Regions from separate parts of the Arthrobacter sp. FW306-2-2C-D06B genome, predicted to be linked through region 1. Evidence: riboswitches for the same ligand, from Rfam matches in the RefSeq annotation. Region 1 holds a riboswitch; each other region holds the start of a gene.
What was found. A riboswitch is a leader RNA that binds a small molecule or an ion and turns the genes downstream of it on or off. The one in region 1 is predicted to bind thiamine pyrophosphate.

Region 1 (4,610 bases):
CAGCTGCTGACCGTGCCCGTATCCGCACACATGGTGGGCCGCGCAGGCTACCGGACCAAGCACCTCCACCGCGAGTTGCTGACCATAGACGAACTCGAGGCCGTGGTGCTGCGGGCTGCCGGTCAACGGGCAGCTGAGAAAGCTCAGGAAACGGAACCGGCAATGCCCAACACCGGGAACGGCGGGAGCTCAGCCGCGAACGGCCGGGATGGCGGGCGGTCAGCCTAGACGATGTCCTGCGTCTTCGAGAAACGCGAGATGGCGCGCTGGGTACTGCGGCTTGCGAAAACCTGGATGACTGCGCTGACGGTCGCCGAAATCAGCGCGAAGGTCAGTGCCGAGCGCAGGCTTGCCTCCATGTCATCGTGACCCTTGGGAGGCTTCTTGCCGGTGGACTTTTCCCACAACGCATTGACGAGTTTGGTGCCGACAAAGCCTGCGCCGATGCTGACGCCAGTGCCGAGCAGCTTGATGAGGAGGTTCATTCCGGGACTCCTTGCGGGAGGAAACAGGATCGTCCCCAGCCTAACTCCACTTCAGGGCAGTTCCGGAGCAACGGTTGGGGATTGGCGCCTCAGCCGGAAGAACTCCTCCAGAGCTCCAGGCTTTGGACGGACGGGCACGATGTCACGGTCCTCGGCCAGTATCGCTTCCACCGTGCCGAGGGCGAGGAGCTCATCCAGCAGCGCCAGCGTGGGCGGCATGAGCTTGAGGGTTCCGGCGGCTTCGGCATCCAGGATCCCATGGACCGGCATCCACAAGGACGACGACGCTTCCGTGGTTTGGTGCCTTGGCTCTGCACCCGAAAGCGGGCAGGCAAGGTAGAAGTATGTGTCGAAGCGCTTGGGCTGGTCTGCCGGGGTGACCCAGTTGGCCCACGGGCGGAGGGTGGCGGCGTCGAGCTTCAGCCCGGCCTCTTCGAACACCTCGCGCCGCGCAGCCGCCAGCACCCGGCCGGCGTTGAAACGGGCCGAAGCGGGCTCGACGGCGATGCTGCTCCGGCGCCATGCGTCGGCGTGCCGCTCGACGACGTCGTCCGCGAAGTCCCAGCCTGAGCTGTCCGCCGGATCCACTCGCCCTCCCGGGAAGACGACCATGCCCGCGGCGAAATCCATCGTGGTCACGCGGTGCTGGACGAAGACTTCCAGGCCGCGCCCGGCATCCGCCGGAACCTCCAGGTCTGACTGGACCGTAGGAACGGCGGCCTCGCGGACCAGGATCACGCTCGCGGCGAGCCTAGGTTCGGCCACCGTGGTGCTGTTCGCTTCGCCATTGCCTGCCAAGACCGCTCCTTTGCCCGCGCTGCGTCACATTCTGCTGGATCATTCTCCCAGTTTCCTCGGCCGCCCGCGCCATTCCGGGCCTGCCTGCGCTCACCCGGCCGGTGATCCAGCAGAATCTGTCGGTACCCGTTCCGGCACAGCGCCCGAAACCCCGCCAAGGTGTAAACTGAACCACGCCCAAAAGGGTGGATTGATAACGACAGGGGAGCGCCGCCGTCGGGCTCGCAGCAATGCGGCACGGAGGACGGGCGCTGAGAGTGCGGACAGCCGCAGACCCTCGAACCTGATCCGGCTAGTACCGGCGCAAGGGAGTCGAGTTCTCATAGTGTCCGGACCGGCGCGGCGGAAGCCGCTCGCAGGCAACCGGAAACACTTTCCCCTCCTGTTCCTCAGGAGGACAAAATGACTGGTATTTCTGCAAGGCCGGGCCTCACCAAGCCTGGTTACAACTGGCGCGTCGTGGACATCGTCGTGGCGGCACTGATCTCGATCGCCGGTGGCGTGATCTTCTGGGCATGGGACCAGATGGCTCTGGTTGCAACGCCGATGTCCGCCGGCTACCCGCCGCTGAGCGGCCTGATCGCCGGCGGCTGGATGATTCCGGCAGTGCTGGGCATGCTCATCGTCCGCAAGCCCGGTGCGGCAATATTCTGCGAGACGGTGGCCGCCACCAGTGAGCTCATCATGGGTTCGCAGTACGGAACCACGGTGCTGATCTCGGGCCTGCTCCAAGGCCTCGGCGCGGAACTCATCTTCCTGGCCTTCATGTACAAGAAGTTCAACCTGCCGGTGTCCCTGCTGGCCGGTGCCGGCGCGGGCCTGTTCTGCGGTCTGAACGACTCCTTCCTCCCGTGGGGCTGGAACATCGCTTACGAACCGGTCGACAAGCTCGCGTACATCGTGTTCTGCACGATCTCCGGTGCCGTCATTGCCGGAGCCCTGTCCTGGATCGCGACCCGCGGCCTGGCCAGGACCGGTGTCCTGAGTGCGTTCGCGTCCCGCAAGGCCGCCTCGGAGCCCGTCTTTTCCTGATGCCCAGCCCTGATTCCGGCACCCCTTCTGTGGTGCGACCCGCCGCCATTTCCGCGCAAGGCTGGGGCTGGCGGCACGCGGGCCGCACCACGCAGGCCATCCACGCCCTCGACCTGGACATCCGTCCAGGGGAGCGTGTGCTCCTGCTCGGCCCCTCGGGCGCGGGCAAGTCGACGCTCCTGCATGCCCTGGCGGGCGTGTTGGGCGAGGAAGGTGACGACGCCGACGAGACCGGCTCGTTGCTGGTGGACGGTGTTTCGCCGAGGGCCCAGCGGGGCCGTGCCGGACTCATGCAGCAGGACCCGGAAACCCAGGTGGTGCTTTCCCGGCTGGGCGACGACGTCGCGTTCGGCGCGGAGAACCTTTGCGTGCCGCGGGAAGAGATCTGGAAGCGGGTCCATGAAGCGCTCGACGACGTCGGGCTGCGGAATAGTGCGAGCGGCAGCTTCCCGCTCGATCACCCGACGTCGGCCCTCTCGGGCGGGCAGAAGCAACGACTTGCGCTGGCCGGCATCCTGGCGATGCGGCCCGGCTTGATCCTCCTGGACGAGCCGACGGCCAACCTGGACCCCGCCGGCGTGTTGGAAGTACGCGATGCCGTGGGCCGCTGCCTCGATAAGACCGGCGCCACGTTGGTGGTGGTGGAGCACCGGGTCTCCGTCTGGAAAGACCTTGTGGACCGGATCGTAGTGCTGCAGCCGGGCAGCTCCTCGTCCACGGGAGGGTCGACGCCGGCGGTGCTCCTGGACGGCGATCCGGACACCGTGTTGGTGCAAGCAAGGGACATGCTCACTGCTGCGGGCGTCTGGGTGCCCGGGTACGTGCCGGCCACCCGGCCACGTTCGGGAACAGGTTCCGGCTCGAGAGTAGGCTCCGGCCCCGGCAACGCTGGAGAACTGCTGCTCGCCACGCAGGAGCTCGCGGTGTCCCGCGAACGGCCACGGCGCCGCAGGTTCAAAACCATCCCGCCTCTTCCTGTGCAGTCCGGCCTCGACGCCGAAGTGCTCGCCGGGCAGGCCCTGACCATCACCGGTCCCAACGGCGCCGGAAAATCGACCTTCGCGTTGACCCTCGCGGGCTTGTTGGCGCCGGTGTCCGGCACGGTGACTGCCGCCGTCGGGCTCAGCGACGGGGCCGGCACCGACCCGTTCAAGTGGAAGGCCCAGCAGCTGATCTCCCGCATCGGGACGGTGTTCCAAGAGCCTGAACATCAGTTCGTGACCGGCCGCGTGCTCGACGAGCTCCTGTTCGGCCCGAAGCACCTTGGCCATGGCGAGGAACGGGTGGACGAGTTGTTGGAACGGCTGCGCCTGGGGCATTTGGTGGACGCCAATCCGTACACGCTCTCCGGGGGCGAAAAGCGCCGGCTGTCCGTGGCGACAGTGCTCGCAGCCCACCCCCGGGTACTGGTGCTGGACGAACCCACGTTCGGCCAGGACGCGAACACTTGGGCCGAGCTTGCGTCGTTCCTCTCCGAACTGCTCGACGCCGGAACCTCCGTGGTGTCCGTGACCCACGACCAGGAGTTCAGCTCCGTCCTGGGCGGCACCGAAATGCGGTTCGAGCCCGCGTTCCAAGGCGGGGCCCGGCAGGAAGCGGGTGCGGCATGAGGGAAACCCTGACCCTGCGCGGCAATAATGCCCTCCTGACCCGGGCGAATCCTCTGGCCAAGTTTGTCTCTGTCTTCCTGATCACCTTGGTCTTGGCGCTGTCCATCGACCTCGTGTCCGCCTCGACGGCGCTCCTTGGCGAACTGGCGCTGTTCCCCCTCGCGGGGCTCACCGTGCGCTTGCTGTGGCAGCGCGGCTGGCCCCTGATTATCGCGGCGGCGCTTGGCGGCTGGAGCACCGCGATCCTGTCGGCCGACAGCGGGAGGATACTGCTCGACGTCGGGATCTGGTCGATCAGCGAAGGCTCGCTTCAGCTGGGACTCGGGTTCATGCTGCGCGGCTTGGCGATCGCGCTGCCGGCCATTCTCTTGATGAGTTGCACCGATCCGACGGACCTTGCCGATGCCCTGGCGCAGAAGGCGAAACTGCCGCACCGTTTTGTCCTGGGCACCTTGGCCGCGCTGCGGCTCGTGGGGCTCATGGCGGAGGAGTGGCAGACCATCGGCATGGCACGGCGCGCGCGGGGTGTCGGCTCGCATGGGAGCCCGCCGCAACGGTTCAAGGCCATGCTCGGCCAAAGCTTCGGGCTACTGGTCCAGGCGATACGACGGGCGTCCCGCTTGGCCGTGACCATGGAGGCGCGCGGCTTCGGCGGTGGACGGCGGACCTGGGCGCGCGAATCCAC
Region 2 (4,610 bases), 1.3 Mb from region 1:
CGGCGACCCGCAGCCGGTTTCGCCACGGGTCCTCGAAGCGCAACTCCCGGCCCGTGTGGTGGGACGCAATACCGGCAACCTTGAGGCGGTCGGCGAGCGCGCCGACGTCGTCGCCTGACGGCACTTCGATGACCACCTCGCCGAGACCGAGCGTGTCCTTGCGCGGACCTGCACCGCGGCTGTTCCAGACATTCATGGCCATGTGGTGGTGGTAGCCGCCCGCGGAGACGAACAGGGCCTGCCCGTGCCAGCCTGCGGTCTGCTCGAAACCCAGGGTGTCGACGTAGAAATCATGGGCGGTCCGGACGTCGCCCACCTGGAGGTGGACATGCCCGACGCCGGCGCCCGCCTCATGCTGGCCCGTCACCGCTGCTTCGCTCAGGTATTGCTGGAGGTAGCGCTGCGGCGGGAGCGGCAGGCTGTCCATGACGACCGAGCTGCCATTCCACTCCCAGCCCTCGCGGGGCTTGTCGTAGTAGAGCTCAATGCCGTTGCCCTCGGGGTCGGTGAAGTAGAAGGCCTCGCTGACCAGGTGGTCCGCACTTCCGACGAAAGCGTGGGGCTCGTATTGCGCGGCCGAGGCAACAGTTGCGGCGAGCGAGGATTGGTCTTCGAAGAGCAAAGCCGTGTGGAACAGTCCGGCCTCCCCGCGACCCGGAATCTGGAGCCCGGAGGCCGGAGCGAGGTGCACCAACGGCTTGCCGAGCCTGCCGAAGTAGAGCCCGCCATCCTGTTCGGCGACCACGTCCAGCCCCAGAGCCCGCTGGTAATAGTCGCCCATGAGCTTCATGTCCCCCACTTTGAGCATGACAGTGCCCATGGTGAGTTCGGCAGGAAGGAGATCCTGGCTGGATGCGATGGTCATGTGAAACTCCCGGCTTTTCGTGGCGCCGCCCTTCGGCTACCTCTATCTATCTAAATTACTTGAAGCTTCAATTTATTCCTAATGCCCAACGTTCCCTGAAATATGTCCCCTCAGCACGGTGCATCCCGGATTCAGCACCACCTCAAGGGACGCGCGGGGATCGTGTGCGTAGAGCACGACGTCGGCACTGGCACCTTCGCTGATGCCGTCGGCACCCAGCCACTCGCGTGCGGACCAGCAGGCGGCATCGAGGGCGGCGGCCGCCGGAAGGCCCGCGCGGTGCAATTCCAGGATTTCCTCGCCGATCCGGCCGTGCTTGATGACGCTGCCGGCGTCGGTCCCGGCGTACACCGGCACTCCGGCGTCGAATGCCTCGGCGACGCGTGCATGCCTGCGCTCCCACAGCCTGGTCATGTGGGCGGAATATCGCGGGAACTTCGCTTCCGCCTGCCTCGCGATGTCCGGAAAGGTCGCAATGTTGATGAGGGTGGGGACAATCGGCACACCCTGGTCCAACAGCCGGGGAATATGGTGCGGCAGGAGGCCTGTGGCGTGCTCGATGCAGTCGATGCCGGCGTCGAGCATGTCGTCGATAGTCCCTTCGGCGAAGCAATGGGCGGTCACCCTGGCTCCCTCGGCATGTGCTGCCGCGACCGCGTCCTTGACGATGGCGGCCGGAAAGGACGGGCCGAGATCCCCGGCGGAACGGTCGATCCAGTCCCCGACGATCTTGACCCAGCCGTCTCCGGACCGCGCCTGTTTGCGCACCGCCTCGACCAGATCCTCCGGCTCGACTTCTTCGGCCAGTCCGGGGATGTACCGGCGTTGCCTGGCAATGTGCCTGCCTGCGCGGATGATCCTGGGCATGTCCGTCCGGCGCTGCAGCCAGCGAGTGTCGCTTGCGGATCCGGCGTCGCGGATCAAGAGCGTTCCGGCGTTCCGGTCCGCCGTCGCCTGCAGGCGCGCAGTCTCGTCGTCGACGGCCCCGCCCTTGCCCAAGCCAACATGGCAGTGCGCGTCGACAAGGCCGGGCAGCACCCATCCGGCCAGGACGACGTCCGGTGCGGCAGCAGGCCGCAGAAAGGTCAGCCGTCCGTCGACCGACCAGAGGCCGCGCCGTTCCTCCTCCGGCCCGGTAAGGACGGCGCCGCTGAACTCGATGATTTCCGCCATGATTCCACCTTAAGCTCCGCCACCGTTCCCGGCTCGGTCGCATCTGTCCTCCGTCACAGCTGTCCTCCGTCACATCTCTCCCAGGCACCAATAGCTGTGGTAGCTTCATCTACGACCACACGGGGGCCCTTGCAAGGGCTGAGATCGGGCTGACGCAGCCTGCGACCGTTGAACCTGTCCGGGTAATGCCGGCGAAGGAAGTGAGTAATCCTTTGAGCACCAAAGAAACACAGCTGAGCCCTACCCAAAACGGATCGGCTCAAGAAGTGACCCAGTCCCTCAAGTCGCATTCCCTCGTGTTCCTGGAAGACACTGAGACGGGAATCCGGGTTCCGGTCACGGAAATCACCCTGGAACCATCCCCCAACGGCGAGGCCAACGCGCCTTTCCAGGTGTACCGCACCGCGGGACCGGGAAGTGATCCTGTGGTTGGCCTCGAGCCGTTCCGCAGCGAGTGGATCGAAGCCCGCGGCGACACCGAGGCCTACAGCGGCCGCGAACGGAACCTGCTCGACGACGGCAAGTCGGCCGTGCGCCGCGGCGCCGCCTCCGCCGAGTGGAAGGGCGCACAGCCGGTGCCCCGCCGCGCCGTCGACGGCAAGACCGTGACACAGATGCACTATGCCAAGCAGGGCATCGTGACGCCCGAAATGCAGTTCGTTGCACTTCGCGAAAACTGCGACGTGGAACTCGTCCGCAGCGAGGTCGCCGCCGGCCGGGCCATCATCCCCAACAACATCAACCACCCCGAATCCGAACCGATGATCATCGGCAAGGCGTTCCTCGTGAAGATCAACGCCAACATCGGCAACTCGGCTGTCACCAGTTCCATCGCCGAAGAAGTGGACAAGCTGCAGTGGGCAACGCAATGGGGCGCAGACACTGTGATGGACCTGTCCACGGGCGACGACATCCACACCACCCGCGAATGGATCATCCGCAACTCCCCCGTGCCGATCGGCACCGTGCCCATTTACCAGGCCCTCGAGAAGGTCAACGGTGAAGCCAACAAGCTCAACTGGGAGATCTTCCGCGACACCGTCATTGAACAGTGCGAGCAGGGCGTGGACTACATGACCATCCACGCCGGCGTGTTGCTGCGGTACGTGCCACTCACCGCGAACCGCGTGACGGGCATCGTTTCCCGTGGCGGCTCCATCATGGCCGGTTGGTGCCTGGCGCACCACGAAGAAAACTTCCTATACACCCACTTCGACGAACTCTGCGAAATCTTCGCCAAGTACGACGTCGCGTTCTCGCTCGGCGACGGTTTGCGCCCGGGAGCGACGGCGGACGCCAACGACGCCGCGCAGTTCGCCGAGCTCGACACGCTCGCGGAGCTCACGAAGCGGGCGTGGAAGTACGACGTGCAGGTCATGGTGGAAGGCCCCGGGCACATCCCGTTCCACCTCGTCCGCGAGAACGTCGAGCGGCAGCAGGAGCTGTGCGACGGCGCCCCGTTCTACACGCTCGGCCCGCTCGTGACCGACGTCGCTCCGGGCTACGACCACATCACCTCGGCCATTGGCGCCACGGAGATCGCACGCTATGGAACCGCGATGCTCTGCTACGTCACCCCGAAGGAACACCTGGGCCTGCCCAACAAGGACGATGTCAAGACAGGCGTGATCACCTACAAAATCGCCGCCCACGCAGCTGACCTTGCGAAGGGACACCCCGGCGCCCACGAACGGGACGATGCCCTGTCCAAGGCCCGCTTCGAGTTCCGCTGGCGTGACCAGTTTGCGCTGTCATTGGATCCGGTCACGGCCGAATCGTTCCACGACGAGACTCTCCCGGCGGAACCGGCCAAGACGGCGCATTTCTGCTCCATGTGCGGACCGAAATTCTGCTCCATGCGCATCAGCCAGGACATCCGCGACGAATACGGCTCGGCGGATTCCCAAGCGGCCATCGCGGAGATGTACAGCGGGATGCGCGAAAAGAGCGAGGAATTCCTGGCATCCGGCGGCAAGGTCTACTTGCCCGAGCTCGAGGTTCCCGCAGGAAAACGTTGAGCGATGTCGGGAAGCCTGAACTGATCAGGAAGCTTGCACTGATCCGGTGCGGCTGACGTCCGCGATGAAGGACCGGATCATCCGGTCTCCTTCAGCTGAATCATGAGGCCGGTGTCCTCCAGCCGCAACGCGGTGGAGGGCGCCGGTTTCCTGCAAGTAGCCGGCGATCTCTTCGTAAAGGGGTTCCCAACCACCGGTCAGGACAAGCGTGGGGACTCCGGGCACGATGTGCAGGGGCGCTTCCCACGGCGGAGCCTGGAGCCGCAGGCGCCGGGCGGTACGCCGGGCCTCCGGGGTACTGAGAACGGCCGCCTCAGAGGAAAACGCCCTGCGGACGAATTCGCGTTGGTAATCGTCATCGCTGAGTTCGTGCCGGACCCGGAACAACGGCTCCATGAGTGCCCGGTAAGCCGCAGTGGCGGGCAGCTCAGCCGTCAAGGAAAGACAGGCCGGTTCCACCAGCACGAGGGACCGGACCAGGTCCGGCCGCTCCACCGCGGCCAACATTGCTGAAATCGCCCCTTGGGAGTGCGCTACGACATGGCCTCCACGTG
Region 3 (4,610 bases), 1.4 Mb from region 1:
CCGGGGACGCGGTTCAGGGTTACGTAGTCTCCAACGGAAACCTTTTCTTGGCGGCCGCCTGCGCGGACAATCGCGTACACCACTTGGGCACTCACTTCTCTCGACGTTTATTACTAAATTTGCGTGCGGAACCCCGATCCGAAAACGGGCCTGGTTCACGCTGTGCCTCAACGCCGTGGACTCCGGTACGGAATCCATGAGTCATCCCTCGAATAGTTCCAAATGAAAGGTAAGTTCCAAATGAACGGTTTCTAGGGGCATAACCCAAGTGTTGGCGTAAGCACCGAAGATCTAGATTACGCTAGTTTCGCCTTCGGCTGCAAATGAGGCCAGGTCCGGAGGCTGCCACGTGATGGCTGCCACAGACTGGCTATGTCGCCATCCGGTACCGTGCCCGTCCACCTTACCCTGCCGGCCGGGAAAAGCTCGGATCCTCGCGACGACACGCTGCAGCGCCCGCGAAATGCGCCTTGCTCCGCTGCCTCGCTCCGCTGTCTCCGTCCCGGAAAACGGGCTCAGGCATGCAATCTTGGAGCATCGAAGAACGCCGTTTCATAACGGCAGGATTGGGCAAACGCCTCCATCATCGCGGTGCGCTCCGCTGGCGACGCGGCCTGTGCGGCGGCATCCGTGATGTCGATCGCCTTGCGGGTGGCCTCTGCGAACGCTTCGTCCGCGTAGGTGCGCAGCCAGTCTGCGTAAGGGTGCTCGTCCGACGCTCCGGCCCGAATGTAGCCAAGGTGGAGCTGGTGTCCCACCTCGGCGTACAACCAGTAGCAGGGAAGCACGGCAGCCAGCAGCACGGCGTAGCTTCCCGACGCCGACGCCGCCAGCAAGTGGTCCACGTAGGCCTTGGTGACCGGTCCTAGCTCTCCGCTTACCTGGCGTCCATTGAGCCAATTCCGGTGCAGCTCGGACTCGACCTCAAGGCACATCTGCGAGCCGCGGGCCCAGAACAGCTGTTCGGTTTCACTCGGGGCGAGGGCGCTTGCCCGTGCCAGGACCCTCGAATAGCCGTTGAGATAGATGGCATCCTGCGACAGGTAATAGCTGAACTGCGCTTCGCTGAGGCCACCGGTTTGCAAGTGCTGGATGAAGTCCAAGCCATAAATGGCCGCAAGTTCCGTTTGGGCGGCGTCCCACATCCGGACGGCGAAATCCCCCGGTTGAAGGTCCTGCTGGAGCGCATGGAAATGATGGATCGGCCCGTTGCCCTTCCCGACTTCCAGCACCTCGGACTGGGTCAGCGCTTCCTGAAGCCAGGGCTTGACTACGCGCAGGGCGGACTCCCAATCGCCGAGCCGCGCCTTGGCCGTCGCCATCGCCGAGGAGAGGGAACATCCCGTGCCATGGCTGTTGCGGGTCTCCACGCGTTGGCCGGCGAATTCCACCACGTCCTGGCTCAGTACTCCCCCGGTGTTGACCAAGGCATCGGGGCAGCCCGCTCCCTGCAGATGGCCACCCTTCACCAGGACGGTGTTTCCACAGGCAGCGGCCAAGCGTTTGCCTTGCTCCAACGCCGTGGCCCAGTCAGTGGCTTCAGGTTCGCCGAGCAGCATGGCCAATTCAGGAAGGTTGGGGGTCACCAAATCGGCGAGGGGCAGAAGTTCCCGCAGCGCGGTTTCAGCGGACTCCGCGAGGAGCCGGTCGCCACTGGTCGCGATCATCACCGGATCCAGCACGACGACGGCGGGGCGCGCCTCGCCGAGCCAGCGACGGACTTCGTGGATGACGGCCGCGTCCCCGAGCATGCCGATTTTGACGGCATCGACGGTGATGTCGTCGCTAATGGCATCCAATTGCTGGCGCAGGAATTCCACAGGAGGCACATGGACGGCAGTGACGCCCTGCGTGTTTTGTACCGTGAGCGCCGTAATCACGGCCATGCCATAGCCTCCGTTGGCCGCAATGCTCTTGAGGTCCGCCTGGATCCCGGCGCCACCCGAAGGATCCGAGCCGGCAATGCTGAGGACCCTCGGGATGGCCCGCTGGATAGCCTTGAGCGGGTAGACGGCTGATTGCGCTGAAACAGTCATGCAAGACATCCCTTCGCCGGTGCTAACCGGACAGGTTCAACGGGTCTGGTCTCAGCCGGCTTGGTGCGCGGCACCCCGTGTCAGTCCCCTAGCTTAACCCGGATCACAGCTCACCCGCTGAAATCGCCCTTTGCAACCGCGCGGAGCGGTCGTCCGGTGAATTGGCAGGCAACGCCGAAGCCCCGGCGGTTTCCACAGGAGCGGAAACGGCCGGGGCTTCGGGCAGGATACTGCGTTTAGAGTTCGGACTTGGGCACGCCGACACCGAGGATGATCGGTTCCGCTGCCGCCGTCGACTTGGCTGGAGCAGCGTCCGTCGCCTTGGCCTCGTGCGCGGCCCCACCGGAGGCGGCCGCGGCAACCTCGTGGTGCTCCACGTTGGTGGCGTTGGCGGCACCCTGGGCCCGGCTGGCGCTGCGGTTGCGACGGCCTCGGCGTCCACGCGAACCCGCTTCCGGGGATTCTCCGCTTGCAACGGCCGCGGGGGTCCCGGCGGGCACTTCCTCGGCCTCAGGTGCCGTCGTCGCAGTGTCGGGCGCTTCTCCGAGGCCCGCGAATGCCTGTGCCAACAGGTCCAGGCTCATGGCAGGGGCACCACTCGCTGGCTCCTCTTCGTGGTGGACGAAGGGCAACGCAACTTCCTCGCCGCCGAATCGCAGGACAGGCTTCGAACGTTCCTCGCTACTCGACGCAGCGGCAGGAGCCTGGGCCGGGGCCGCGGGGGCCTGGACCGGGGTTGCTTCCGCTACGTGCCCGTCGGCGAGCAATTCCGCCGCGTGGTGGAGCTCGTCGTCGTGCAGGTGGGCTGCGTGGGCTGCCGCCGCGATGGTGGCAAGGGCTGCGCGGGTGGCTGCCTGGCGGTTCGGATCGGTGGATTCCACGGTGTGGACCGGCACAGGTGGGGTGCTCGGGAGTTCGGTAGTCCCCGGACCCGTGCCCCTGCCGCGGCGACGCTTGCGCTGTTCAGGCCGGACGGTCGGCTGTGACTCCGTGCGTGGGTGGTGGTGTTCGGCGGCCACCACGTTGGCCCGACGGTGTTCCACAGGCTCGTCGTGCGTGACGATTCCGCGACCGGCGCAGGTTTCGCACTGCTCGCCGAAGACCTCCAGCAGGCCGGTGCCCATGCGCTTGCGCGTCATCTGGACCAATCCAAGGGACGTCACCTCGGCGACCTGGTGCTTGGTGCGGTCCCGGCCGAGGCATTCGACCAAGCGGCGCAACACGAGATCGCGGTTGGATTCCAGGACCATGTCGATGAAGTCGATGACGATGATTCCGCCGATGTCGCGCAAGCGCAGCTGGCGGACCACTTCCTCGGCAGCCTCAAGGTTGTTCTTGGTGACGGTTTCCTCGAGGTTGCCACCGCTGCCGGTGAACTTCCCGGTGTTGACGTCAACAACCGTCATGGCCTCGGTGCGGTCGATCACGAGCGAACCGCCGGAGGGCAGGAAGACCTTGCGCTCCAGTGCCTTGTGGATCTGTTCGTCCACGCGCCATGCCGAGAAGATGTCCTGATCCGAGGTCCACTTTTCGAGGCGTCCCACCAGGTCCGGCGCCACGTAGGTGACGTAGGCTTCGATGGTGTCCCAGGCTTCGTCGCCGGAGACGATGAGCTTGGAGAAGTCCTCGTTGAAGACGTCTCGGACCACCTTGATGGTCAGGTCCGGTTCGCCGTACAGCAGTTCCGGTGCCAGGATCTTGGTGGACGTGGACTGGCTTTCGATGCCTTCCCACTGGGCCCGCAGGCGGTTGATGTCGTGCGTCAGCTCTTCCTCGGAAGCTCCCTCGGCGGCGGTGCGGACAATGACGCCCGCGTTCTCCGGGAGGCGGTCCTTGAGGATCTTCTTCAGGCGGTTGCGCTCGACGTCGGGCAGCTTGCGGGAGATGCCGGTCATTGACCCGCCCGGTACGTACACAAGGTAGCGGCCTGGGAGCGAAATCTGGCTCGTCAGGCGTGCGCCCTTGTGACCCACGGGGTCCTTGGTGACCTGGACCAACACGGAATCGCCTGATTTCAGGGCGTTTTCGATGCGGCGCGGTTTCCCTTCCAAGGTGACTGCATCCCAGTTGACTTCACCGGCGTACAGCACGGCGTTGCGGCCGCGTCCAATGTCGACGAACGCGGCTTCCATCGACGGCAGCACATTCTGGACCTTGCCCAGGTAGACGTTGCCGATCAGGGAATCCTGCTGTGTCTTGGACACGAAGTGCTCTGCGAGCACGCCGTCTTCCAGGACACCGATCTGGATCCTGTCGTCGCGCTGCCGAACGATCATCTGGCGGTCGACGGACTCACGGCGGGCCAGGAATTCGGCCTCGGTGATGACCTGTCGGCGGCGGCCGGTCTCGCGGGACTCGCGGCGGCGCTGCTTCTTGGCTTCAAGGCGAGTGGAGCCCTTGACGCTCGTGACGCGGTCGGAGCTGCTGGTGGACTCAACGTGTGCGCGGGGGGCGCGGACACGGGTGACAGTGTTGGGGGGATCGTCGTCTCCGCCACCAGTCAACTCCAGGTCCTGATCGCCACGACGACGGCGCCGACGACGGCGGGAGGTTACGCCTTCTTCGAGGACTTCC
Region 4 (4,610 bases), 930 kb from region 1:
TTCCGGAGCACGGATGGGCGCAAGCAAATCCAGTGGAAGCCGATCGCGGGCTATCTAAATACTGGCACTGGGGACCAGCTGGTGTATCTCAAGATCGCGTAGGGGCGGGCTTGTTGATGTCAAAAAATTAACTGAATCAACGACCGGGCATCCATTACTACTCACCCAGTCTAGCGTCTGGGGGCGATAATCCCCGGATCCCGGTCCCGGGCCCGCGAATGGAGTGTGCTACGGGATCAGTTCGAAGGTGATTTGGCGGGTGGCAATATCCGCGTCAAGCAGTTTCACCCGGACTTTCGTGCCGGACTCCATTTCGCCGTCGCAGCGAGCGGTGACCGCCGGCTCGGCGATCTGGACGATGCCGTAAGGGCCGTGCGGGGCTCCGTTCCCATTGCCGTTGCCGTTGTTGCCGTTGCCGTTGGCGCTGTTCCCGTTGCCGTTTCCGTTGTTCTTGGCGGGTTTCGATCCGGAAATCACTACGGCGTCGAATTCCTGTCCGATGTGGTTCACCAGGAGGGCTGCCTCCACCGTGTCCAAGGCCAGGCGCTCCATTTTGGCGGCAAGCTGGTCGGATGACGCCATGATCTCGGGCAGGCTCGGCAAAGCACGCCGGGCCCATGCAGGGATCTCAGTTCCATTGCTCAATGCTTCGCAGATGACCAGCACGAAACGATCGACAAGCCGGCGCAACGGCGCGGTGGTGTGGGCATACGGTGCCCCGATGGCTGACTGCATGACGCTGCCCGGCACCTCGCCGTCGAAAGGCGTATAGCCGGCACCACGGAAAAGCAGCCCCGCTGAATGGAGGATGGCGAGTTGCCGGGGGTCCTTTGCGTCGAGGGTCCGGAGGTACTCTCCATAGCTGGTCCCCTCGGTCCAGGGTTTCCCGAGTGCCCCCGTTTGCCGTTTGAAATGGAGCAGCGAGCGCTCGTCGGGGGCCGGCATGGTGCGCAAAATCCCCACTTTGCCGTCGAGCATCAACTGGGCGGCAGCCATCCCCGTCATGAGCGAGATCTGGGCGTTCCAGTCCTCCACCGGCAGCGAGGGAGCGGCGACGATCCTGTACCCCTCGCCGTCGGGCAGTTGGACGATTTCCTGCTCAGGCATGTTCAGGCTTGCCCCGCCGCGGCGGCGTTCGAGTTCCACCCGCTTGAGCCCGACTTCCTTCAGCAACTGCAGGACGGGATCAGCCGTTCCGGAATCAATCTCCCGCTGCACGCCCTTGTAGTTGAGCTTGGCGCGGCTTCGTACGCTTGCCCGGCGCACGGAGACGGTGCGGAACTCCGCCTCGGCATCGAGTTCGAAGTCCCACACGAACGCGCCGCACGTCTGGCCGGCCAGCAAGCTCCCGGCATGCTCGCTGATGATCTCGGGGTGCAGCGGGATGCGGCCGTCCGGGGCGTAGTACGTTTGCCCGCGGCGGCGGGTCTCGGCGTCGAGAGCGCCTCCCGGGGGCACAAAGGAAGGCACATCCGAGATGGCGTAGAGAACCCTGTAACCATCGCCGGACCTGTCAATGAAGAGGGCCTGGTCGAGATCCGTGGAAGAAGCCGGGTCGATCGTGATGAACGGAACGTCCGTGAAGTCCTGCGCCGGCAGGGTGTGTCCGGAAACCGCGGCTTCGGCGTCCCGCAGCGCTTCAGCGGGATAACCTGCGGGCAGCTCGAGTTCAGTCCGAAGCGCCGCCAGCGCTTCCGCGAGCTGGTTCGACGTTTCACTGACATTCGGGGCTAACCGCTGATGTGACACGAAAGTCAGGGTAACTCCAAAATCTTCCGGAGTCTCGCTAGGCCGCCGCTGCGTCCAAGGCATCCAGGAGTGCCCGGGCTGCCGCCGTCGGATCCTCCGCCTCAGTGATGGCGCGAACCACCACGATGCGGCTCGCGCCGGCCTGCACGACCTCTTCCACGTTGCCGAGATCGATCCCGCCGATCGCAAACCAAGGGAGCACGACGCCCCCGACGGTCTCTTCGTCTGCCTGCTTCACCGCGTTGGCAGCGTACTTCACCAGATCGAGCCCGACGGCGGAGCGCCCCGGCTTCGTGGGGGTGGCCCACACCGGCCCGACGCAGAAGTAGTCCAGGCCGCTGCGGCCAGGCGATGCGGCGATGGCGGCGTCAATCTGCTCCGGCGTGTGCGTGGAGAGGCCGATGATGGTGGGGTCGTGGAGCAGCTTCCGGGCCGAGCGCAGCGGAATGTCCTTTTGGCCGATATGGAAAACAGGTGCGCCCGAGAGGGAAGCTACGTCCGCCCGGTCGTTGACTGCCCAGAGACGGCCGTGACGGTGTGCCACGGATTGCAGGATCGCCAGGAGTTCGAGTTCTTCTGCCGCTTCAATCGTCTTGTCACGCAGCTGGATGATGTCCACGCCGCCCTCGAATGCGGCATCGACAAACTGCTCAAAATCACCTTGTTGCTTGCGGGCGTCGGTGCACAGGTAAAGGCGGGCGGTGGTGTGGACATCGTGCTGGGTCATGGAAACAGAGTAGTTCCTCTAAACTGGGCTGGTACCGCGGGAGCCGCGGCGGCAGTCACAATCGCCGCGCGGCTGAGAGGGCTTCAGCGCCGACCGCTTGACCTGATCCGGCTAGTACCGGCGTAGGGAAGGACTCCATGGACGAAGTAAACACCCAGCACGAACCGCTGCGCGCGGATGTCGCGGTGATCGGGGGCGGTGTCATTGGCCTCGGCATCGCGTGGGAAGCCCGCAGGTCCGGCCGTTCGGTTGTCCTCATCGATCCCGCACCGGCCAGCGGCGCTACGTTCGCGGCGGCGGGCATGTTGGCACCCGTCAGTGAACTGCACTACCAGGAAGAGGACCTCCTGGAGCTCATGCTCGAATCGTCGGCGTTGTGGCCGGACTTCGAACGCAATGTGACCGGCTCAAGGGCCGGACTCAGCACGGGTTACCGCACGACGCCGACCCTCGCCGTCGGTGCGGACGCCGCGGACCGCCGGGCGCTCGCCGATCTCCGGGACGTCCAGCTGGCCAACGGCCTCGTGGTGGAATCCGTGCCGTTGCGCGAGGCGCGGGAGCGTGAGCCGTTGCTGAGCCCGCAGATTTCCTGTGCCTACGACATTCCTGGCGACCACCAAGTGGATCCGCGCCGGCTTTCAGCCGCGATCCTGGGCGCGCTGGCAGACCACCAGCCCGGCGATTCGAGCTGGATTCCGGGCGCCGAGGACGGTTTTGCGGTCCAGGAAACTGCGGCGGGCCTCCTGTGGGAGGACGGGCGCGTCGTGGGGGCTGTGATGGACTCGGGCATCAACGTGCTCGCCACGGAAACGGTGGTTGCCAACGGGCTGAATGCCGCCCGCTTGGACGGCCTGCCGGATGGGTTGTCACTCGCGTTGCGTCCGGTGTATGGCGACATACTGCGTTTGCGCGTCCCGGAGCAATTGCAACCGTTGGTCACCGCTACGGTTCGCGGAATGGTGCGCGGAGTGCCCGTGTATATCGTCCCTCGCGACGACGGGACCGTGGTGATCGGCGCGACGCAGCGCGAAGGCGGCTTGTCGGCGTCCGGGGGATCGGCCAATCCGGTGTCGGCCGGCGGCGTGTACCAATTGCTCCGCGACGCCCAGGTACTGGTTCCGGCTGTCGCAGAACTGGAACTCCTGGAAGCGACTGCTCGTGCCCGTCCGGGCACTCCGGACAACGCACCGCTGCTCGGCCGCGTGGAAGGGCGTGAAGGAACTGTGCCCGGCCTCATCGTGGCCAGCGGTTTCTTCCGCCACGGCGTGCTCCTCACTCCGGCAGCGGCGAAGATCTGCCTCGGACTCATGGACGGCACCGCGGATCCCCGTTGGAACAAGTTCCGCCCGGACCGCTTCTCCCGCCAGCTTTCGGCGGCACGGGCCTCAACAGACGGCCCATCGGCCGGTACCTCAAATCCCCTTCCGAAGGACCACGCATGAACATCAAATTGAACGGTGCAGACCACACGCTGAGCGACGACGCGTCTGTCACCACCCTCGTCAGCCACATCACCGGACGTGTTGTGGACCCCAGCGGCCAGGCGGCCGACGGACGCAAGATCGGCGTCGCCGTCGCGCGCAATTCCGAAGTGGTGCCACGCAGCCAGTGGGCTGCCACCGCGCTCGCAGAGGGCGACGAACTCGAAATCGTTACCGCAGTACAGGGAGGCTGAACCATGACCACAGCAAGCACACACGAAGTAAGCACCCACACCGACGCCCTGGTGATCGACGGCGTCGAGTTCGGCTCGCGCCTCATCATGGGGACCGGCGGAGCCCCGAGCCTGGACGGCCTGGGGGCAGCGTTGCTGGCCTCCGGCACCGAACTCACCACCGTTGCCATGCGGAGGTACTCACCGACGGAAACAGGTTCGCTTTTCCAGTTGCTCGTGGACCATGGCATCCGTGTCCTGCCCAACACAGCCGGCTGTTTTACCTCCAAGGACGCTGTCATGACAGCCGAGCTTGCCCGGGAGGCGCTGGAAACGGATTGGGTGAAGCTCGAGGTCATCGCCGACGAACAGACGCTGCTGCCTGATGCCGTGGAGCTCGTGGATGCAACGGAGAAGCTGGTGGACCGCGGCTTCAAGGTCTTCGCGTACACCAACGACGACCCCGTGTTGGCGCTTCGC

Region 2: it holds a riboswitch for thiamine pyrophosphate, as region 1 does, so the genes downstream of both, thiC (phosphomethylpyrimidine synthase ThiC) here and LFT47_RS19475 (ECF transporter S component) in region 1, are expected to answer to the same signal.
Region 3: it holds a riboswitch for thiamine pyrophosphate, as region 1 does, so the genes downstream of both, thiD (bifunctional hydroxymethylpyrimidine kinase/phosphomethylpyrimidine kinase) here and LFT47_RS19475 (ECF transporter S component) in region 1, are expected to answer to the same signal.
Region 4: it holds a riboswitch for thiamine pyrophosphate, as region 1 does, so the genes downstream of both, thiO (glycine oxidase ThiO) here and LFT47_RS19475 (ECF transporter S component) in region 1, are expected to answer to the same signal.

Annotation. Positions count from the first base shown of each region.
Region 1 covers NZ_CP084560.1:4,176,292-4,180,901, reverse strand. Annotated here, with positions in the region: gene mnhG (monovalent cation/H(+) antiporter subunit G) at 1-228, shown strand, start outside; gene LFT47_RS19485 (DUF4235 domain-containing protein) at 225-485, opposite strand; gene LFT47_RS19480 (NUDIX hydrolase) at 537-1,283, opposite strand; TPP riboswitch at 1,475-1,611, shown strand; gene LFT47_RS19475 (ECF transporter S component) at 1,686-2,315, shown strand; gene LFT47_RS19470 (ABC transporter ATP-binding protein) at 2,315-3,925, shown strand; gene LFT47_RS19465 (energy-coupling factor transporter transmembrane component T family protein) at 3,922-4,610, shown strand, end outside.
Region 2 covers NZ_CP084560.1:2,888,090-2,892,699, forward strand. Annotated here, with positions in the region: gene LFT47_RS13480 (VOC family protein) at 1-865, opposite strand, end outside; gene LFT47_RS13485 (amidohydrolase family protein) at 944-2,038, opposite strand; TPP riboswitch at 2,148-2,255, shown strand; gene thiC (phosphomethylpyrimidine synthase ThiC) at 2,224-4,056, shown strand; gene LFT47_RS13495 (alpha/beta fold hydrolase) at 4,081-4,610, opposite strand, start outside.
Region 3 covers NZ_CP084560.1:2,792,794-2,797,403, forward strand. Annotated here, with positions in the region: gene rplU (50S ribosomal protein L21) at 1-83, opposite strand, end outside; gene thiD (bifunctional hydroxymethylpyrimidine kinase/phosphomethylpyrimidine kinase) at 516-2,036, opposite strand; TPP riboswitch at 2,028-2,124, opposite strand; gene LFT47_RS13020 (Rne/Rng family ribonuclease) at 2,273-4,610, opposite strand, start outside.
Region 4 covers NZ_CP084560.1:3,249,319-3,253,928, reverse strand. Annotated here, with positions in the region: gene LFT47_RS15135 (RNB domain-containing ribonuclease) at 229-1,749, opposite strand; gene thiE (thiamine phosphate synthase) at 1,787-2,476, opposite strand; TPP riboswitch at 2,503-2,622, shown strand; gene thiO (glycine oxidase ThiO) at 2,614-3,918, shown strand; gene thiS (sulfur carrier protein ThiS) at 3,915-4,151, shown strand; gene LFT47_RS15115 (thiazole synthase) at 4,155-4,610, shown strand, end outside.